Regions from separate parts of the Priestia sp. 53B2 genome, predicted to be linked through region 1. Evidence: a T-box and tRNA genes for the amino acid it is inferred to sense, from the RefSeq annotation. Region 1 holds a T-box; the other holds one or more tRNA genes.
What was found. The T-box of region 1 lies ahead of ACN6NE_RS07975 (valine--tRNA ligase). A T-box ahead of a tRNA ligase gene usually reads a tRNA of that ligase, here a tRNA-Val.
Positions count from the first base shown of each region.

Region 2: it encodes a tRNA-Val, which carries the amino acid that the T-box ahead of ACN6NE_RS07975 (valine--tRNA ligase) is inferred to sense. The anticodon was not compared.

Region 1 is NZ_JBLZXA010000008.1:881,591-892,051, reverse strand. Features, by position in the region: gene hemL (glutamate-1-semialdehyde 2,1-aminomutase) at 1-1,218, shown strand, start outside; gene spoVID (stage VI sporulation protein D) at 1,366-2,568, shown strand; gene ysxE (spore coat protein YsxE) at 2,646-3,695, shown strand; gene ACN6NE_RS07980 (hypothetical protein) at 3,707-3,904, opposite strand; T-box leader at 4,135-4,379, shown strand; gene ACN6NE_RS07975 (valine--tRNA ligase) at 4,462-7,104, shown strand; gene ACN6NE_RS07970 (bifunctional folylpolyglutamate synthase/dihydrofolate synthase) at 7,201-8,499, shown strand; gene ACN6NE_RS07965 (DUF420 domain-containing protein) at 8,656-9,213, shown strand; gene ACN6NE_RS07960 (hypothetical protein) at 9,399-9,593, shown strand; gene ACN6NE_RS07955 (prepilin peptidase) at 9,590-10,345, shown strand.
Region 2 is NZ_JBLZXA010000020.1:110,377-120,837, reverse strand. Features, by position in the region: gene ACN6NE_RS14825 (amino acid permease) at 1-847, shown strand, start outside; gene ACN6NE_RS14820 (hypothetical protein) at 920-1,054, opposite strand; gene ACN6NE_RS14815 (copper homeostasis protein CutC) at 1,182-1,811, opposite strand; gene ACN6NE_RS14810 (DEAD/DEAH box helicase) at 1,876-3,321, opposite strand; gene ACN6NE_RS14805 (hypothetical protein) at 3,516-3,869, opposite strand; tRNA gene ACN6NE_RS14800 (tRNA-Val) at 4,026-4,097, opposite strand; gene ACN6NE_RS14795 (DsbA family oxidoreductase) at 4,228-4,839, shown strand; gene ACN6NE_RS14790 (arylamine N-acetyltransferase family protein) at 4,860-5,615, shown strand; gene ACN6NE_RS14785 (Lrp/AsnC family transcriptional regulator) at 5,644-6,093, opposite strand; gene ACN6NE_RS14780 (YitT family protein) at 6,267-6,887, shown strand; gene ACN6NE_RS14775 (DUF1349 domain-containing protein) at 6,926-7,537, opposite strand; gene ACN6NE_RS14770 (GntT/GntP/DsdX family permease) at 7,692-9,020, opposite strand; gene ACN6NE_RS14765 (NCS1 family nucleobase:cation symporter-1) at 9,291-10,461, opposite strand, start outside.

The sequences.
Region 1 (10,461 bases):
CCTGTTCGTGCATTTAAATCAGTAGATATGGATCCTATTTTTATGGAACGAGGAAAAGGCGCTACGATTTACGATATTGACGGCAACAAATATATTGACTACGTCTTATCATGGGGACCTTTAATTCACGGACATTCCAACGATCAAGTAGTTGAAGCAGTAAAAAAAGTAACAGAATCTGGTACAAGCTTTGGTGCACCAACATTAATTGAAAATGAGCTTGCTAAGGTTGTTATTGAGCGCGTTCCTTCAATCGAAATCGTCCGTATGGTGAGTTCAGGTACGGAAGCAACGATGAGCGCACTGCGTTTAGCACGTGGCTATACGGGCCGCAACAAAATTTTAAAATTTGAAGGCTGTTACCATGGACACGGTGATTCTCTTCTAATTAAAGCTGGCTCAGGCGTTGCAACGTTAGGCCTACCAGATAGCCCGGGAGTGCCTGAAGGAATCGCTAAAAACACGATTACAGTCCCGTACAATGATTTAGAAAGCGTACAATATGCTTTTAAAGAATTCGGAGATGACATTGCCGGAGTAATCGTTGAACCGGTAGCAGGAAATATGGGTGTGGTACCGCCTCAGCCAGGTTTCTTACAAGGGCTTCGTGATATCACATCAGAATATGGCTCACTGCTCATTTTTGATGAAGTAATGACAGGGTTCCGCGTAGCATTCAACTGTGCACAGGGCTACTACAACATTACGCCTGACTTAACTTGCTTAGGAAAAGTAATCGGTGGTGGTTTACCAGTAGGTGCTTACGGTGGTAAAGCTGAAATTATGGAGCGAGTTGCACCAAGCGGTCCGATTTATCAAGCAGGTACATTATCAGGTAATCCGCTTGCGATGACAGCTGGATACGAGACGTTAACGCAGCTGACACCTCAATCCTACGATGAGTTCATTCGTAAAGCAGATCGATTAGAAGAAGGATTGATGGCAGCAGCTGAAAAATATGATGTGCCGTTTACGGTAAACCGAGCTGGTTCAATGATCGGTTTCTTCTTTACCAACGAACAGGTAATAAATTACGAAACAGCGAAAACATCGAATTTAGATTATTTTGCAGCTTACTATCGTGAAATGGCTAATGAAGGCGTGTTTTTACCTCCTTCTCAATTCGAAGGAATGTTTTTATCAACTTCTCATACAGATGCAGACATTGAACATACAATTGCAGCAGCTGAAAAAGCTTTTTCGAAGTTACGTGGATAAACAGATAAATAAGATTGACTTTTATATCAAAGCTTACGGAGGATTCCGTAAGCTTTTTTAGTTTTAAAGACATATTTTAATTTATTTGTTCATACATCTTTAATGACCGCGCTATTACCTGGCGGGTGTTGGAAGGGGGAGAACAATTTGTCGCAGGATAATTTATCATGTCTGCGTTTTTCCGTAGAAGAATCAGTATGGTTTCAAAAAGGACAGGAAGTCTCACAACTTTTGTCTATCTCCTTAGAGCCTCAAGTATCTATTCAAGAATATGACCAATACGTGTCTATTCGAGGAGCATTACAATTAACAGGTGAATACGAAACGTACGAGGGAGAGCACTCGTTACGCGAATATACAAATGAGAATCAAGTGCAATCTATCTCTGTCCGTGAAGACGGAACGGCTGAATTATCACATCAATTTCCTGTTGATATTACCATTCCTAAAAATCGTATTCAAAGTATTGAAGACGTATATGTATCTATTGATTTATTTGATTATGAATTGCCAGGCACAAATCAGCTGCAGCTGATGGCTGACTTGTCCATCACAGGATTGTACGGAGAACAGCATGAAGAACGAGAAGAAGAGGAAGAGTTTTCGGAGGAGCAGCACATCGTCTCCTATGAAGAAGTGGACGATGCTGAAGAGGTATATACTGAAAACTTTGCTCAAGAACAAGAGGAACAAGAGGAACAAGAAAAACAAGAGGAACAAGAGAAACAAGAGGAACAAGAGAAACAAGAGGAACAAGAGTTTGACGTAAGCTATCGTGAAGCTCCCGCACTTTTAGAGGCAGAGGCTATTGAAGAAGATCATTCAGAAGAGCCCCCTAGTTATTTTTCATCTGTATTTAAAAAAGAATCTCGTGCTGAGCAGGTCGTGGAATATGAAGAGGAAGCATATGAACCATTTGAAGTTGAAGTGAAAAAAGAAGCGCAAATCGAGGAAGAAAGAGAAGACAACGTGATTGAGCTCTTTCAGCTTCGTCAAGAGCAAGAAAACTTCGAAGAATCGCAAGCTAGTGAATTGAATACGTATGCTGACGTTCAACAAGAGAATGAGCAAGAAGAAGCTGAGCAAGAAGAGGAAAAGATTATTGTTGAATTTCGGAAAGAAGAAAATGAAAGCGGCCGAAATGAAAACGCCCTTTATTTAACAAAGCTCTTTTCGCGGGAAGAAGAAGCTTTTTCAACGTGGAAGCTTTGTATTGTTCAAGACGGAGATTCGCTTGATACGATAGCAAACCGCTATAATACGAATGTACAAAGCATTTTACGAGTGAATAATTTAGAAGATGAATATGAGCTGGAAGAAGGAAGCATCTTAAATATCCCCGTTCGTTAAAGTCGGAAAGAAAACAGTTTTGACGCATATAATGTCTTAACTGTTTTCTTTATTTTTTACGAGGAAGGAGAATATAGATGCAGCGGACAGTAGCAGACTACAAAGTATTGTTAAAAGAATATGACTTAGATGTTGACTTTATCGAAGACTACGGAAAAGTAAAAAAAGTCTATACGAAAACCGGCGTGTTTGCGCTTAAAGAAATGGCGAATCATCAAGAGCGAAATCAAAACTTCATTCAAAAGCTGCAGAACGTGTATCAAAAAGGATGGATGGGATTTGTCCCTATTTATCAAACGAAGCGTTCTCAGCCCATTGTTTCAGATGAAAGCGGCTCGTATTACTTAATGCCGTGGCTCCCAAATAACCCGACCGAAGAGCGTGATATTCGATATCATAAATTATTTCAAGAGCTTGCTAAGCTTCACGGCGCTTCGGCGCAGGAAGTAGAAGTGAAAAAAGAAGATATAGAAAATCATTATACATCGATGAAAGAAACGTGGGAAAAACGTCAGGAAGAGATGAAGCAGTATGTAGTAGAATGCGAGAAGAAAGTTTATATGTCCCCGTTTGAATTGCATTACTGTACATTTTATTATGAAATGACAAGAGCGCTTGAATTTGGTTTTGGAAAGCTCGATCAGTGGAACGATGAAATGGAAGAAAAGGAAAAGATCCGGCTGGTTACGTCTCATGGAAAGCTATCGGCTAAACATTTTATCTATGACGAACGGGGAAATGGTTTTTTTATTAATTTTGAACATGCAAGAGATGCTTCACCGATTTATGATTTGGTCTCATTTTATTTCCGTACTCTTCGCACATACCCAGTAACTACCTATGACAGCTATGAGTGGTTTAGTACGTATGAAAAACATTTTGCTCTCAGAGAAGAGGAACGGCTGCTTTTACACAGTTATTTGGCGTTTCCAGAACCCCTGTATCAGTGTATTGTTCAATATAGGCAGCATAAAGAAAGTAAAACAGAGCTTGAACATATGCAGTCATTTATTCGAGCATACTGGCTGACGAAAAACATTGAACAGCTCAATATTAAAATATTTGAAGTAGATCAGCAAAAAAAAATGGCAGCGGAAGCAGCTGCACAAGCCCAAGCGAACGAATAGCGCTTGGGTTTTTAAATCCAGTCGGAATATAAAGCAACCGCTAGTATGGCAAGCAGTGCCAACAACAGTACATCAAAGGTTGTAGGGAAAAATAGTGTACGTATACCTTGAAAAATTGTTAAAGGAACAATAAACTGTCCACAAGCCGCTCCTGCTGTTTTGAGCCACCGCTGCAGCTGATACGAATTTACATTTATTCGTTTCTTCATTTGTACATGCCCCTTTCAATCCACGTGCCCAGGTTAAAGTCAGTATATGAAAAAATAAAGAAATGGTGCCATTTTTTTGAGTGGGCTCTTCATTTTATTTCCAAAATTAGCGAGTGAATGAAAAAATAAAGAGCAGAACAAAAAAATTATGAATATAATCATAAAAAAGTGGAGAAGATTATTGACGATTCAACATTTTTTCATATAGTATAATTAAGAGAAATTCATACATAAATACAGTGAATAGGAAGAGTACGGGATGTTCGTCTTTCAGAGAGAGAAATCAGTTGCTGTGAGATTTCTTAAGAATGTGCACTCGGAATGTCGCCTATGAGTAGCTTTTTTGAACAGCTGCATAGCTCAGTAGAAAAAGCCGGTTAATCAACCGTTATGAAATGAAGTGTATAGGCTTATCAAACGGGATACGTCTATAAAAAAAGGTGGTACCGCGAAATCAACTCCTTTCGTCCTTTTATTAGGAAAGGAGTTTTTTTATGTTTATAAAAGCTTTACACAGTTTCTGAAGACTGAAACTTTATATTATGGAGGTATACATTATGTCTGAAAAAGAAGTGACTCTTCCAACGAAGTATGATCCAAAAGCCGTTGAAGAAAATCGTTATCAGTATTGGTTAGACGGGAAGTTTTTTGAAGCAACAAATGACCCTGAAAAAGAGCCATATACAATTGTAATTCCACCCCCAAACGTAACGGGCAAGCTGCATTTAGGCCACGCTTGGGATACAACGTTACAAGACATTTTAACGCGTATGAAGCGCATGCAAGGCTATGACGTTTTATGGCTTCCTGGTATGGACCATGCAGGGATTGCAACGCAGGCAAAAGTAGAAGAAAAGCTTCGCAGCGAAGGGAAAAGCCGCTACGATCTAGGCCGCGAAAATTTTGTAGCCGAAACGTGGAAATGGAAAGAAGAATATGCAAACTTTATTCGCCAGCAGTGGTCGAAGCTAGGACTTGGCTTAGACTATTCACGCGAGCGCTTCACGCTTGATGAAGGCCTTTCTAAAGCAGTGCGCGAAGTATTCGTAACGCTTTACAAAAAAGGGTTAATCTATCGCGGAGAATATATTATTAACTGGGATCCAGCTACAAAAACAGCTCTTTCAGACATCGAGGTTATTTACAAAGATGTACAAGGTGCGTTTTATCATATGCGCTATCCGTTGGCAGATGGTTCTGGACATATTGAAATCGCAACAACTCGTCCTGAAACAATGCTAGGAGATACGGCTGTAGCTGTTCACCCTGAAGATGATCGTTATAAGCACTTAATCGGCAAAAAGGTTGTCCTTCCGATTGTAGGTCGTGAAATTCCCATCGTAGGCGATGATTATGTAGATATGGAATTCGGTTCTGGTGCGGTGAAAATTACGCCTGCTCATGACCCGAACGATTTTGAAATTGGGAACCGCCATAATTTAGAGCGTATTTTAGTGATGAATCAAGACGGTACGATGAATGACAAAGCAGGTAAATATGAAGGAATGGATCGTTTTGCTTGCCGTAAGCAAATTGTTAAAGACCTTCAAGAAGACGGTGTATTGTTCAACATTGAAGACCACATGCATTCAGTAGGTCACAGTGAACGAAGCGGTGCCGTTGTTGAACCTTATTTATCAACTCAATGGTTTGTAAAAATGCAGCCGTTAGCAGATAAAGCAGTAGATCTTCAAAAACAAGAAGAAAAAGTAAACTTTGTGCCTGATCGTTTTGAAAAGACATACTTACACTGGATGGAAAATATTCGCGACTGGTGTATTTCGCGTCAGCTTTGGTGGGGACATCGAATTCCAGCTTGGTATCATAAAGAAACTGGAGAAGTATACGTAGATCATGAGGCTCCAGCAGATATCGAAAACTGGGAACAAGATTCAGATGTATTAGACACATGGTTCAGTTCAGCGCTATGGCCATTCTCAACAATGGGCTGGCCCGATGTGGATGCAGCTGATTTCAAACGCTACTACCCAACAAACGTGCTTGTAACAGGCTACGATATTATTTTCTTCTGGGTATCTCGTATGATTTTCCAAGGTCTTGAATTTACGGGTAAACGTCCGTTTGACGATGTACTCATTCACGGTCTTGTACGAGATGCTGAAGGTCGTAAAATGAGTAAATCACTTGGTAACGGTGTAGATCCAATGGAAGTAATCGAGAAATACGGTGCAGATTCTCTTCGCTACTTCTTATCTACAGGAAGCTCACCAGGACAAGATTTACGCTTCAGCTTTGAAAAAGTCGAAGCGACATGGAACTTTGCAAATAAAATTTGGAATGCTTCTCGTTTTGCATTAATGAACATGGACGGCATCACATTTGAAGAGCTTGATTTATCAGGCGAAAAGTCAGTTGCTGATAAATGGATTTTAACGCGCTTAAATGAAACGATTGAGCACGTAACAAAATTAGCTGACAAATATGAATTCGGTGAAGTTGGACGTATTCTTTATAACTTTATTTGGGATGATTTCTGCGATTGGTACATTGAAATGGCTAAACTTCCTCTTTACGGAGAAGATGAAGCAGCTAAAAAGACAACTCGCTCAATTTTAGCTTATGTACTTGATAATACAATGCGACTTTTACATCCATTCATGCCGTTTATTACCGAAGAAATTTGGCAAAGCTTGCCGCATGAAGGCGAATCGATTACAGTAGCTAAATGGCCGGAAGTACGCCCTGAGCTTTCTGATAAAGAAGCTGCTAACGATATGCGTTTACTTGTAGATATTATCCGCGCTGTTCGTAACATTCGTGCTGAAGTAAACACGCCGATGAGCAAACAAGTAAAATTATTTATCAAAGCTAAAGATGAAAATATTCAAAGCCAGCTCGAAAAGAACCGTGCGTATGTAGAACGTTTCTGTAATCCAAGTGAGCTTGTGATTTCAACAGATGTTTCATTAGATGAAAAAGCGATGACTGCTGTTGTAACAGGCGCAGAATTAATTTTACCTCTTGAAGGTTTAATTAATATCGAAGAAGAAATCGCGCGTTTAGAAAAAGAATACGACAAGTTAAACAAAGAAGTAGAACGTGTACAAAAGAAATTAAATAACCAAGGCTTTATTGCCAAAGCGCCTGCTAAAGTAGTAGAAGAAGAGCGTGCAAAAGAGCAGGATTATGTTGAAAAACGCGAAGCTGTTCAGTCTCGTATTGCTGAATTACGCGGATAATCAATGGGTTAATGAACCAACAGAAAAAGCGTGGCTTGTATAGCAACGCTTTTTCTTTACATAATAATAGCGATGGAAAAGAAAGGTGAATAAAAGATGATAACGACATATGAAGAAGCGCTTGATTGGATTCATAACAGACTTCGCTTTGGAATCAAGCCGGGGTTAGAACGAATGGAATGGATGCTAGAGCAGCTTGATTTTCCGCAGCAAAATCTAAATGCTATTCATGTTGCCGGGACGAATGGTAAAGGTTCTACCGTTTCTTATTTGCGAAACATGTTAGAAGAAGCAGGGTATAAAGTTGGAACGTTTACTTCTCCATATATCGAAACATTTAATGAGCGGATTAGCGTGAATGGAGAGCCTATTTCAAATGAAGCAATGACCGCTCTTGTTCAGGAAATAAAGCCTGTTGCGGAGCGACTAGAACATACAAGCTTAGGATCAGCAACGGAATTTGAAGTGATTACAGTCATGGCTTTTCTTTATTTCGGCTATCATGAGTCAGTTGACTATGCTGTGTTTGAAACAGGTCTTGGAGGACGGTATGACTCAACAAACGTTGTGAATCCTATGGTGAGTATTATTACAAACATTGGATTTGATCACATGGCAATACTAGGTGATACGGTAGAAGAAATTGCAGCAGAAAAAGCGGGGATTATTAAAAGAGAAGTCCCTATTATTACTGGTGCAGAGCAAGTAAAGGCGCTTGATGTCATTACTGAAGAAGCACAGTCAAAGCAGGCTTCGTTATTTGTGTTAGGAAAAGATTTTGACATTAAAAACTATGAGCCCTTAGCAAATGGGGAAAGCTTTGCGTTAAACACGCCGTATGGCATATTTGAAGACTTGAAATTAAATATGCTTGGCTATCATCAAGTGAAAAATGCAGCTTTGGCTCTCATGGCCGTTTGTTATTTAAAAGAAAAGAAAAAGCTTTCTATCTCCAATGAGCAAGTGATAAAAGGGATTCAGCATACAAAGTGGAACGGCCGCTTTGAGATAGTAAATGAGCATCCTTTAACGATTATTGATGGGGCTCATAATGCAGAAGGCATTGATAGCTTGTTATCTACTTTACGCCTTCATTATGAAGATCGAAACATTCATTTAGTTTTCAGCTGCTTAAATGATAAAAGCGCTGATCGAATGGTCCAAGAACTTGAAACAATCGCTGCAAGTATTACATTTACGTCGTTTGACTTTCCTCGTGCTCGCGCAGCTCAAGAGCTTTATGAGATGAGTACTCATCATAACAAGCATATGGACGAGGAGTGGAAAAAAGCAATTGCTTACGTAAAGGAAAAGGCTACAGGTGAACAAGACATGGTCGTGATTACAGGGTCTCTGTATTTTATATCAGAAGTGCGGGCTTTTCTTCTAAAATGAGCAAAAGCAGCAAGTGAAATCTTGCTGCTTTTAACATAATGTGAGGAAAGGATACGGATAATAAGGAAGCATTAAGTTCAAAGTATTGTCACTTTAACCCCCTAGGTAAGTGATATATAATAAACATGTACATCACTAAATAAGGAGATTGTTAACATGAGTAAGAATAATGAAAAAATTGTACCGAAAAGTAATAAAAACTTTACCGGTATTATTCTTACCTTTTCAGTGATAGCGAATGTCATTATTTTACTGCTATTCTTTTCGAATATTGGCTATCAAGGAAAAGTAAGTTTTGATTTGACTATCTTTCCACGGTTAAATGCTATTTTGAATAGTTTTACGTTTATTTTTTTAGTTGCAGCGTTGATTTCAATTTTCAGGAAAAATATTAATGCTCATAAAGGTTTTATTTTAGCAGCATTCACTTCCACACTGCTCTTTTTAGTTTCATATTTAACATTCCATTACATTTCCACAGAAACAGCTACGTTTGGTGGAGAAGGAATCGTTCGTCCCATTTACTTCTTCATTTTGATCACACACAGTTTCCTAGCAGCGATTATTGTTCCGCTGGCACTGTTTGCACTTGTGTGGGGCTGGACAATGCAAGTTGAAAAACATAAAAAAATTGTGCGATGGACAATGCCAATCTGGCTTTATGTAAGTCTTACAGGTGTAATTGTCTACTTATTTATGGCTCCTTACTATTAAAAGACGTCTGCTTTTGCAGACGTTTTTTTATGCTGTTTTTGTTTTTTAATGGTATAATCCTTATTACCTATAAAGAGTGTGTTTTAAGGAAGGAGGCATACAGAATTTGACTTTTATGGGTATTATGATTCAGTTTATTATTAAAGGAGCTGTTTGATACTAATCAATAAAGGGGAGATATTGAAATGAATAAACTGTCAACGAGGAATAAAGGAATTTCTCTAATGAAAGTGATCATACTGGTTATCGTAATAGGTCTTCTAGCAGCTTTTCTCATTCCGTTTATTGGCAGCTATTTAAGGGGAAAAGATACATTCTTTCACTCAAAAGAACACCTACAATTAGTAAACAAGACGCCTGATATGGAAGAAATAGCATGAGTTTAATTTACCTCTATGCATTTGTTTCAGGTATCACGTTAGGTTCATTTTATAACGTAGCGGGCCTTAGAATTCCTCAGAAAAAATCTATTTTATCTCCAAGATCTCATTGTCCACACTGTTTATACGTTCTTTCTCCACAACAATTAATTCCGATAGTCTCCTACATTAAAAATGCAGGAAAATGTAGTATGTGTCGCAAAAAAATCTCCTTCATCTACCCATTCATAGAATTTTCGACAGGAAGTTTATTTGTATATGCTTTTTTTAGATTGAATATGACGTTAGAACTGATTGTCATATTAACCTTTGTTTCTTTTTTAACAATTATAGTTGTCTCAGATATAGCCTATATGATTGTCCCAAATAAGGTGCTGCTTTTCTTTTTGCCTATCTTTCTACTTGAGCGTTTTTTCATTCCATTAACTTCGTGGAGTGATTCCTTAATGGGAGGAGGAATAGCATTTTTTCTCCTCTTTCTAATAGCATTTCTCAGCAGAGGAGGGCTTGGAGAAGGAGATATTAAATTGTATAGTTTGATTGGTATTGTGCTTGGAGTAAAGCTTGTTTTGCTATCGCTTTTTTTAGCTATATTAATAGGCGGAACCGTTAGTATAGGAGCGTTATTAATGAAAAAGGCAAAGGTAGGTGTACCAATTCCTTTCGTTCCATTTATTTTTATAGGCACAATCGCTGCTTATTTTCATGGAAGCGAATTGATAGATTGGTATGTTAGCAACTATTTTTATTGAGCTTCAAGTCTTCGACAAATTTAAAATTTCTGTAACTAAATAGCGAAAACCTTTTGTAACAAGACGACAAATGTCTTGTTATTTTTTTTTTCTTCTATGATAGCATGGAAAAAAGT
Region 2 (10,461 bases), on a different contig from region 1:
TCCCGGCACTTCCAACCTTTTGCACAAAGGCGGCTTTTTACCGAATGGAATTAGCTCTGTATTTTTAGGAATTGCCCTTGTCATGTTCTCCTTTATGGGAACAGAAATTGTCGCAACCGCAGCAGGTGAATCGTCTCAGCCTGAAAAAGCCATTACCATCGCGACCAATACCGTTATTTATCGCATTTTGTTTTTCTATTTAGGCTCTATTTTTATTTTAGTAACGGTTCTTCCGTGGAATTCGTCAAGCCTAATGAAAAGCCCATTTGTATCTATTCTTGAATTAGTGAATGTACCGGCCGCAGCTCAAATTATGAACTTTATTATTTTAACAGCCGTTCTTTCCTGTCTGAATTCTGGTCTGTATACAAGTTCTCGCATGCTGTTTTCCATGTCTCAAAACGGCGATGCGCCAAAAAGTTTTTCAAAATTAAATAAAAAAGGCGTGCCGGTTAGCGCGATATTAGCATGTACAGTTATCTCGTACATTAGCGTTATCTTTAACTACATTTCACCGGACAAAATCTTTTTGTTTTTAGTGAATGCATCAGGCGGCGTAGCGCTTCTTGTATATCTTGTTATTGCATTTTCACAGATTAAAATGAGAAAAAAATATGAAAAAGAAAATCCCGAAGCATTAAAAATTAAAATGTGGTTATTTCCTTACTTAACTTACGCTACAATCCTTGCCATCACTAGTATTTTTATTGCCATGGCATTTATTGATTCATTACGTTCTCAGTTTTTCTTAACTCTTTTAATTGCTGTACTCGTCGTAGGTTCTTTTTTCTTTCAGCGTACCAAAATGACGAGCGACTTAGCAGCAAAAGGAAATACATCAAAATAAAAGAGGTTGAGACATAACTAAATGAATCCAACCTAAAGATGAACAAATGAGATAGATGAGCTTGACTGCTTATTACACCGCAGTTGATTTCCGTGCAAGGCTTCGCTTTCCGCGGGCGGCCGCTGAGCCTCCTCGTCGCTTGTGCTCCTGCGGGGTCTCATCTGTTCCGCTGTTCCCGCAGGAGTCTTCGCCTTGCCCTCCAATCACCTGCTAGAAGGAACGAAACAGATGAAACTATATTCACCATCAAAAAAACGAACCACGAATCAAACATATTGATTAATGGTTCGTTTTTCACTTGGACTAAAATGCTTTTGTCCCAGCCTCTTTTTATTTAAGGAGATAAATCTCCTACAATTTTTGTTCCGTGTAATTCAGCTGCTTTTGTTTCTTTCATAACCCGCTCTGCGTTGCCTTCATGAATTCCTCCGCCGGGCAAAATAATAATACGTTCATTAGCATATGTGATCAATTCTCGGATCATATGAAGATTTTGCAAAGCAGATCCTTTCCCTCCTTTGGTCAAAATACGGTCTGCTCCCAATTCACTAAGTATATCGATGGCTTTGTATTTATCTTTAATCTCATCAAATGCCATATGAAACGTAACGCTTAAAGGATGAGCTTCTGCTATTAACTCTTTAGTGCGTCCATAATCGATTTCAGCTTCTTCTGTTAAAATGCCAAATACTACTCCGTTTACTCCAAGGTCTTTACATGCTTTAACGTCTTTTTTCATAATTTGAAATTCTGCTTCGGAATATATAAAATCACCGCTTCTTGGGCGAATAATCACGTTGATATCTGTATCAAGATGTTCGCTTGCATATTGAATGGTGCCGTAACTTGGCGTAGTGCCTCCTTGACTGAGATTGTCACACAATTCAATGCGGTCTGCTCCTAGCTTCTCTGCTTTTTTTGCCTGCTCATACCCTTCTGCACACGCTTCTTTTATGTACTTCATACTCTCAACTCCTTTATTGGCTGTATAAATAAAGCCCATCTTTAAAAAGATGGACTTCCTTCTGCTATTTAATCGCTTTATGAACTTTTAATTTCTTTCCTTTAATTGTTTTGTTCTTCATTGCTTGTAACACTTTGGTACCTTTTCCATTCAGAATCTCCACATAAGAAACGTTTTCTTGAATCGTAATAATTCCAATATCGTCCGCGGTTACTCCGTCTAATTTCGCAATTGTTCCTACAAAATCGACCGCTCGAATTTTCTTTTTCTTTCCTCCGTTAAAATACAGCTTCATAATGTCTTTATTTAATGACTCGCTTTTATCTTTTTTAACTTCTGGACGCTCATTAATTTTTTCAGTAAAAGCGGATGCTGCCTGCTGTACTTCTTCTTTAGAAGGAGGAGTAGATGTTGGAATTGAAAAGCCGATATATTCTTCAATTTCCGATAGCATTCTCTCTTCATAAGGCGTTACAAATGTGATAGCCTTTCCTTTTTTACCGGCACGTCCCGTTCTTCCTGTACGGTGAACGTAGCTTTCTTTTTCTAACGGAAGGTCGTAGTTAATAACGTGTGTGATATTATCAATATCAATTCCTCTCGCAGCTACATCTGTCGCCACTAAATAGCGGAATTTACCTTTTTTGAAATCATTCATAACCTCAAAACGGTCTTCTTGCACCATTGCCCCGTGAATTTTATCACAAGGATACCCAAGATCATCTAAATCATCTAACAGCGTATTTACCTGCTCTTGTGTGCGGCAAAAAATGATGCAGCTGTCTGGGTTTTCTACTGTGGTTACGTCTTTCAGCAGTTCAAATTTACGTTCGTTTTCTACTGATATAACAGAATGGTCAATCGTACTTGTCGTTAATCCATTTGCTTTGATTTCAACATCAACCGGCTTTTTCATATACTTGCGAGAAAGCTCTTCAATATCTTCAGGAAGCGTAGCGGAGAAAAGCATCGTTACACGCTCACTAGGAAGATGTTGAATAATTGCTTCTACTTGGTCAATAAAACCCATATTTAGCATTTCATCTGCTTCATCAATAACCAAATAACGAATTTTCTCTAATGCAAGCGTTTCTTTTTCTATATGATCAAGCACTCGTCCAGGCGTACCTACAACAATATGTGTTTTTTGCTTTAATTCTACTTTTTGCTTGGCAAATGGTGATTTTCCGTAGACAGCTGCTGCTTTAATTCGCTTAAAACGGCCGATATTTGTAATATCTTCTTTTACCTGCGCGGCCAGCTCTCGTGTAGGTGTTAACACTAAGGCCTGTGGCTTATTTTCTTCCCAGTTAACTAATTCACACAGTGGAATGCCAAAGGAAGCCGTTTTTCCACTTCCTGTTTGAGACTTCACGACAACATCTCTTTCTTCTAGCGCGATGGGAAGCACCTTGCTTTGTACTTCCGTGGGATGATTGTATTGCAGGCTAGAAAGCGCCTTAGCTACCTTGTCACTAAGATCATATTGACTAAAACTTCTTTGATTCATTTTGTACCCTCATTTATTTTAAATTAGTGATTATCTTTATCATGTCCTGATGCACTATGTTTCATTATACTTTAATTCTTCTATACGCGCTCAAGATTTAAAATCACATCAGCGGCTTTTGGATATACACTCATTTTGAAAGTCAAACTTACTTTCAGTTCATATACCTGCAATATAAAAAGTCAGTAAACTATCTAAGAAATAATAAGATAATAGCGGGCACTATGAATGGTTTGTTTTGGATATGTAGCATAACACGTGTAATCTATCCACTTGTATCTATCTAATTTCCTTTCTAACTTTTCACTGATTTCATCTTCAATTTCGTGCATTAAAGCAACCGTTTCGTAAATAGTCATCCCAAAACGATTAGCTGCTTGGTGATGGGGTGACTTTTCTTTAAGAAGCTTTAAAAATTGTTCTTTCGTCTCAGCCTGCTGTGCTAAATGATCTTCTACTCCCTCAATGAATTGATATAGCATGCGTTTGTTAATGGGAAGAGAAGCAATTATATCTCTTGCAAAAACCTCCATCATCTTTTCATTCACGGTCACTCCACCCTTCATCTTTACAACAAATCATCGTTTCATTTAGTTTAAACGTAATGATTACGATTTTCAACATAAATTTCTTCCTTTCATCTTGTACGCCGACGAAAGGAAGAGAAAAGCCGTTTTCTTATTAATAAGAAAACGGCTTTGGTATGAGCGATGAGGGATTCGAACCCCCGACCCCATCCCTGTCAAGGATGTATTCTCCCACTGAACTAATCGCTCGTGATATGTATTGACTATATTATAGAAAGAGTTATCCAATTTTGTCAACTATTTTTCCACAGTTCTGAAGTTGGAAGAATCATCTTTACTTTTGATAAAATAAAAACATGCCATAAAGGAGCGTGACGGGATGAAAGCGCATATTGAATTTTATTTTGATTTTGTCTGTCCACTATGTTTTCTAGCCACTAAGTCTTTAAGAGAAGTCATTAAAGAACAAAAAGCTGAGATTGAATGGAAGCCTTTTGAACTTTGTCCTGAGCCAGCTGAACAGATGGAGCAAATAGAAGATTTTTTAGAGAAACCTTGGAATCAATCGATAGCTCCCTTAGCACAACAGCTGCACGTGGAAATAAATATGCCGGACATGCCTCCAGTCCCGCGCACTCATTTAGCACATGAAGGCTTTCATTTTGCTAAAAAATATGGTCAAGAAATTGCCTATGTAGATGCTGTTTTTAAAGCTTATTGGGAAGAGGAAAAAGATATTAGCCAGATTGAAGTCTTAGCAGAAATCGCTGATTCCTTGCATTTAGATAAAGAAATATTTACACGTATCTTAAAAGACCGGACGTTCGAACAAGTTCATAAAGATAGCTTAGTTCATGCGTATGAAGATGCTCATGTAACGAAAGTACCAACTTTAAAAATTGGCAGCCGTGTACTTCAAGGATTCGCTTCCACAGAGACAATCGAAAAAGCGCTGTTCCATGAACATTCTGCTAAAGACAGAGAGAAATGATTTACTAAGAGGTGCATTTGATGAATATTAATTATTATTTTAGTCGGTTTTTAGCTAAGAAACCGGATAGCCCAACGTATGAAAGCTTAGCTGCTTTACAGAACAAACACATGCTTCATGTTCCTTTTGAGAACTTAGATGTTATGTCTCAAACCCCTATTATAATTGATTTAGAACGAATTTTTCAAAAAGTAATTGTAAATTTGCGTGGAGGATTTTGCTACGAATTAAATGGTCTATTTGGCTGGCTGTTAAAAGAAAGCGGATATGAAGTCTCTTACGTTTCAGCTACCGTCAAAAAACCCGATGGCACGTGGACCATTGAAGGAAGTCACGCTACAAACCTTGTGACAGTTGAAAATCAGTCTTACATCGTAGACGTTGGATTTGGAGATTCTGTGCGCAAACCAATGCCTCTAAATGGCGAAGTAGTAAGAGATGTAAGCGGCTCTTATCGTATGACAAACGTTGCTGAGCATATGTATGATTTGCAACGATGGGAAGATGATGTATGGAAAACGCTGTACCGTGTGTCTACGCTTCCTAAGAAACTGACTGACTTTACTCCCATGTGTGAGTTCAATCAAACGTCAGCCGATTCTCCGTTTGTACACAAACGTCTTGTTACGATCGCAACCCCTACAGGGCGCATTACCCTCTCTGGTGAAACGCTAACTGTAACAGATGGAGAAAAAAAGACGAAAAGGAACGTTTCAGAAGAAGAAATACCTGATATTTTACAAAATCATTTTTATATTATTAAAGGATTTTATTAATATGTCCTTACACAAAAAAACCGGCCTCTTATGGGGCCGGTTTTTTTACAGGAGTAATCATCCTGTTTTCTACAGGCGACTTTAAAATAATTGAGGTATTCACATTTCCATAAGGAATCAGTTCATCCACTAGCATTCTAAGTCCATCCATTCCAGACACGGCTGCTTTGATAAAGTAAGAAACCGGCCCCGTTACGCGATGACATTCAAGCACGTCTTCATTTTGCTCAATAAAGTCTTCAAATTCCTCCGGTTTTCTTTTTAATTCGCTTACTTGAATAAACAGCTGTGTATCTCTTCCTAAAGCTTTCGGAGACACCGTAGCGCTGAAACGCTGGATCACTCCTCGTTCCTGAAGACGCTGCAGTCTTTCTGATACGCTTGGACGGCTAAGAGCCAGCTTTTTTGATAAATCACTAATCGTCATACGCCCGTCCCTTTGCAAAATAGACAATAGTTGTGCATCGATTTGATCCATACAAACCTTTCCTTTCAAAATGAATATAATAAATAAAATCTTTATTCAAGTTGATAATAGAACAAGTATTATTTCCTTCATTTATACATGTGTTTTCTTTATTTAATATCCTATCATTAAAGTAGATGATTGAAAATGAAAATTCCGAAAAAACAAACAAAGGGGGTTTATTTATGAAAAAAGTTTTATGGATTATTCTTGGATGTACGATTGCAAGTATTGGTGTTCTTATCTTGCGGCACTCTCACGTAGTGACGGGGGGAACAGCTGGTCTGTCTCTAAGCTTGTCATATGCCCTTCCCTTATCGTTTGCGGTGATCTTTTTTCTCATTAATATTCCTTTTTATCTCTTTTCCTTTTTTCAAATGGGATGGAAATTTACCGCCACAACTATAGGATCAGTATCTTTGCTATCGCTTCTCACTTCACTCGATCACTTGCTTCCTTCTTTTACACTTCCCAGCCTGATGGGTGCTGTTACGGGCGGACTAATTGCCGGCCTTGGCTTATCCATTTTATTTATGAACGGAGCTTCTCTCGGCGGTGCTAATATTCTAGCGTTATTCGCGCAGCGAAAATTCGGCTGGGATCCTGGAAAAGTGAATTTTTCATTTGATTTCCTTGTCGTGCTGTCGAGTATGTATTCAATTGGACTTTCAAAAGGAATTTTCTCGGTTATGTCCATTGCGATTACAGGTTTTGTCATCAGTTACTTCAAGCAAAAGATTGCTTTACACAATCAACCGACATCTGCTTCTGCCACACAGCCTTTAGATAATGCGCTTTCTAAATAAAAACCACGATTTAGCTGTCGCTAAATCGTGGTTTTTATTTACATTTTTTCTACTTTTATAAAATCAAATTGGGCTTCATACCCTTCTCCTTGAGGACTACAAGCATAAATACCAACTTGAACAGGTTCTTTGGTTGAGTTCAATAAGTGAGCGAGTCGGAGCTGAGTCCAAGAATCTCCATCACTTGAATAACAAACGGTGTAATCATCGTTTTTGCGCTGAATTTTAAAATAAAGCGCTGATTTGTTTTGAGTGAAATTTTGACTGGACCAATCTGAGAAGCCCTGGTTGGTTACGACTGCTCCTAATTGGTTAGGACCATCGGGATTGTATTCAACTGACGTTTTGATCCACGTATCTTTTGATACACGAATCATGAGACCTGCTTGATCGTAGCGATTAACTGGATATGTATGCACCTTTGTCATGATTTCAAAGTCGCCTTCTACTTCACGGTAAAGAAAGTGTCCATTGTCCGCTTCAAAGCCATAATGAGTACGCTGCCAAAAATCCGTTTTAGCGTCTGTTTTAATCACTAATCGATTCGTTTCTGTATCAATTTGAAATTGAGCTGGTGGACAATACCAAGAAACGTCTGAATCTAATTTTCCTTCTGAAAAGTTTGTGAAAAATACTAGTTGATTACTCACTCTCTGTCATTCCCTTCTTAGAAGCTATTATTCTTCTATTTCTATTTTGCCATAATTTAACGAATAAATAAAATATTTTGATTATTTTTCTTGTAAATTCTTTTCTTTCATAAAAAAATAAGACTCTTTTACATAGAGTAAAAGAGTCTTATTTTTAAATTAATGCATTTAGAATAAGTGCTCCTGCAAAAGCAATAAAGGATAGAAGCGTTTCCAGAACGGTCCATGTTTTGAACGTTTCTTTCACTGTTAATCCTAAATACTCCTTCACCATCCAGAAGCCAGCATCATTAACGTGAGAGAACATTAGTGAACCCGCACCCGTAACGATCACAAGCAGTTCTAAGTTAACACCGGACATATGCTCAATGATTGGTGAGACAATACCAGCCGCTGTTGTTAATGCAACTGTTGCTGAACCTGTAGCAATACGGATTAATCCAGCAATTAAAAATGCAAGTACAAGTGGTGATAGAGATAGATGTTCAGACATTTGACCAATCGTTGTACCTACTCCGCTATCGATTAATACTTGTTTGAAGCCACCCCCTGCACCAATAATTAAGACAATAGATCCTACAGGAAGCAAACATTCTTCCGTTAGTTTTTTAATCACATCTTTTGTCATACCTTGACGTTTTCCAAGCAGGTAAAACGCTGCAAAACAAGCAATTAAAAGTGCAATTAATGGACTTCCTATTAATTCTACAAACTTCACTACGCCGCTTGGCAATCCGTTAATAACAGGTGCTATAGCTGCTAAGATCATTAATAGAACGGGCAGTAAAATGACAAAAAATGAAACGCCTGTACCAGGAAGATCTTTTGATGTTGTTGTAATACGAATTAGATCAGGTTCTCCTTCTGGAATCACTCGTTTGTGAACCCATTTTGCAAAAACTGGTCCAGCGATAATTGCAGCTGGAATTGAAATGATTAATGCGTATAAAAGCACTTTCCCCGTATTTGCTCCGTAAATACTAATAGCTGCCATCGCTCCTGGATGGGGAGGAACGAGACCGTGAACAATTGATAATCCTGCAATAACCGGCAGAGCAATCAATAATATATTTTGTTTTGTTGTTTTATGAATGGAAATAACTAAAGGCAGTAGAATTAAAATTCCTACTTCGAAGAAAACAGGAATACCAATAATGAAACCTGCTACTAGCATCGCCCATGGCAGTCTTTTCACACCGAATATTCTTACGAAATAATCCGCTACCTGCATGCCGGCACCTGAATCGGCCATCAGCTTACCTAAAATTGTTCCCAGCGCTAAAATTCCTACTAAGTGGCCTAAAACACCGCCCACTCCCGTTTCGTAAGCGCCAACAATTTTATCCATTGATAACCCAGAAGCAATTGCCAAAAACAAACTCGCAACCGTTAAACTAATAAACGCATGCCATTTAAAAACTGAAACACCTACAATAACAATAACAATTGCAGCAACTGTAATAGCTAATAAGTATGCATCCATCTTGCTTTCCACCTTCCCTTTAAGTAAACGCTTTCTCTATGTAGCAAAAAAGCTCTACACCCTGTGAATTTTTTAAAAAATAAGTTCCAATTATCGAAATCGTTTACATTAATTATTTTAGAAAACGATTTCATTTCTTTATTACTTAAATTATATGAAAAAAAAATTCTTAAATCAACAAAAAAACTCAAAAAAATTTTATCAATTTTCTTCCATATAGTTTCAACACATAAAAAAATCCAATCATGTTAATGATTGGATTCATCTTATTTATTTGGTGATGGTTGGATCAGCCGTTTGACTGTCGATAATCGGTTTTTCGCTTGTTTTTAACGTTATTTCTTCATATTCCCCCGGCGCTAATACACTTTTATCTCCTCTCATGAAATACGTGTAAGCGATGATAGAAATGAATAGACCAAATGTCCAGGCATTATCCCATAAAAAGCGCAGTCCAGGAATCAGTAAGCCTAAAACGGGTATGGCCACGCCAATTACTAATGCATAAATACCGTTTTTATTAAAACCTGTTGAATAACTGTAGCGACCGTTTACCTCATATAAATCCTTTAATGCCATCTGTCTCCTTCTTACAAGCCAGTAGTCAGCAATGGCGATGCCGTCTATAGGGCCAAGCAGCGCTCCGTATGTTCCAAGCCAGCCGAAAATATAGTTCCCGAAATTAGACATGATGTACCATGGCTGAAGTAAAATAGCAAAAATACCGGTCACTAGCGCCCCCATCGCAAACGTGATTTTCTTTGGATTCAGATTCTCAATTGCACGGGCCGGCGCGACAATATTTGCTCCCACATTAATCGTTAAAGAAGAAAGCACGATAACGATTGTTCCTAAGAAAATGATAAACGGAGGGAATTTAGCTACTAAGGCCACTGGATCCCAAATAGCTTCTCCAAATATAACGATTGTTGCTGAGGTAACAGCAATTCCAATAAATGAAAAAATACTCATCGTCAATGGCAAAGAGAAGGTTTGCGCAACCATTTGAGATTTTTGACTTCTAGCATATCGACAAAAATCAGGAATGTTCAAAGCGAGCGTCGCCCAAAATGCAATGACTCCAGTTAAAGCAGGGAAAAATACGGCTAGAAATTCTCTGGTTGATGTAAATTTAGAAGGCGTAGATAAAATGGGGCCCCATCCTCCCGAGTTTGTATAAGCCCATATAAAAAGAATAATAGCTGAAATACCAATAACCGGAGCAGCAATCGCTCCTAATACTTTAATCGCTTGCGGTCCTTTATATGCCACTCCTACATTTAAAAGCCAAAAAAGAGCAAATACAATGGCTGTATGACCAGCTAAACCATTCCAAGACGAAAACGAAGCGCTCAGCAGTGTATCAATTGCTTCCGTTCCAATCCATGTATTAATTCCAAACCACCCAGCAGCCACAATGGCCCTAGCCAGTGCTGGGATA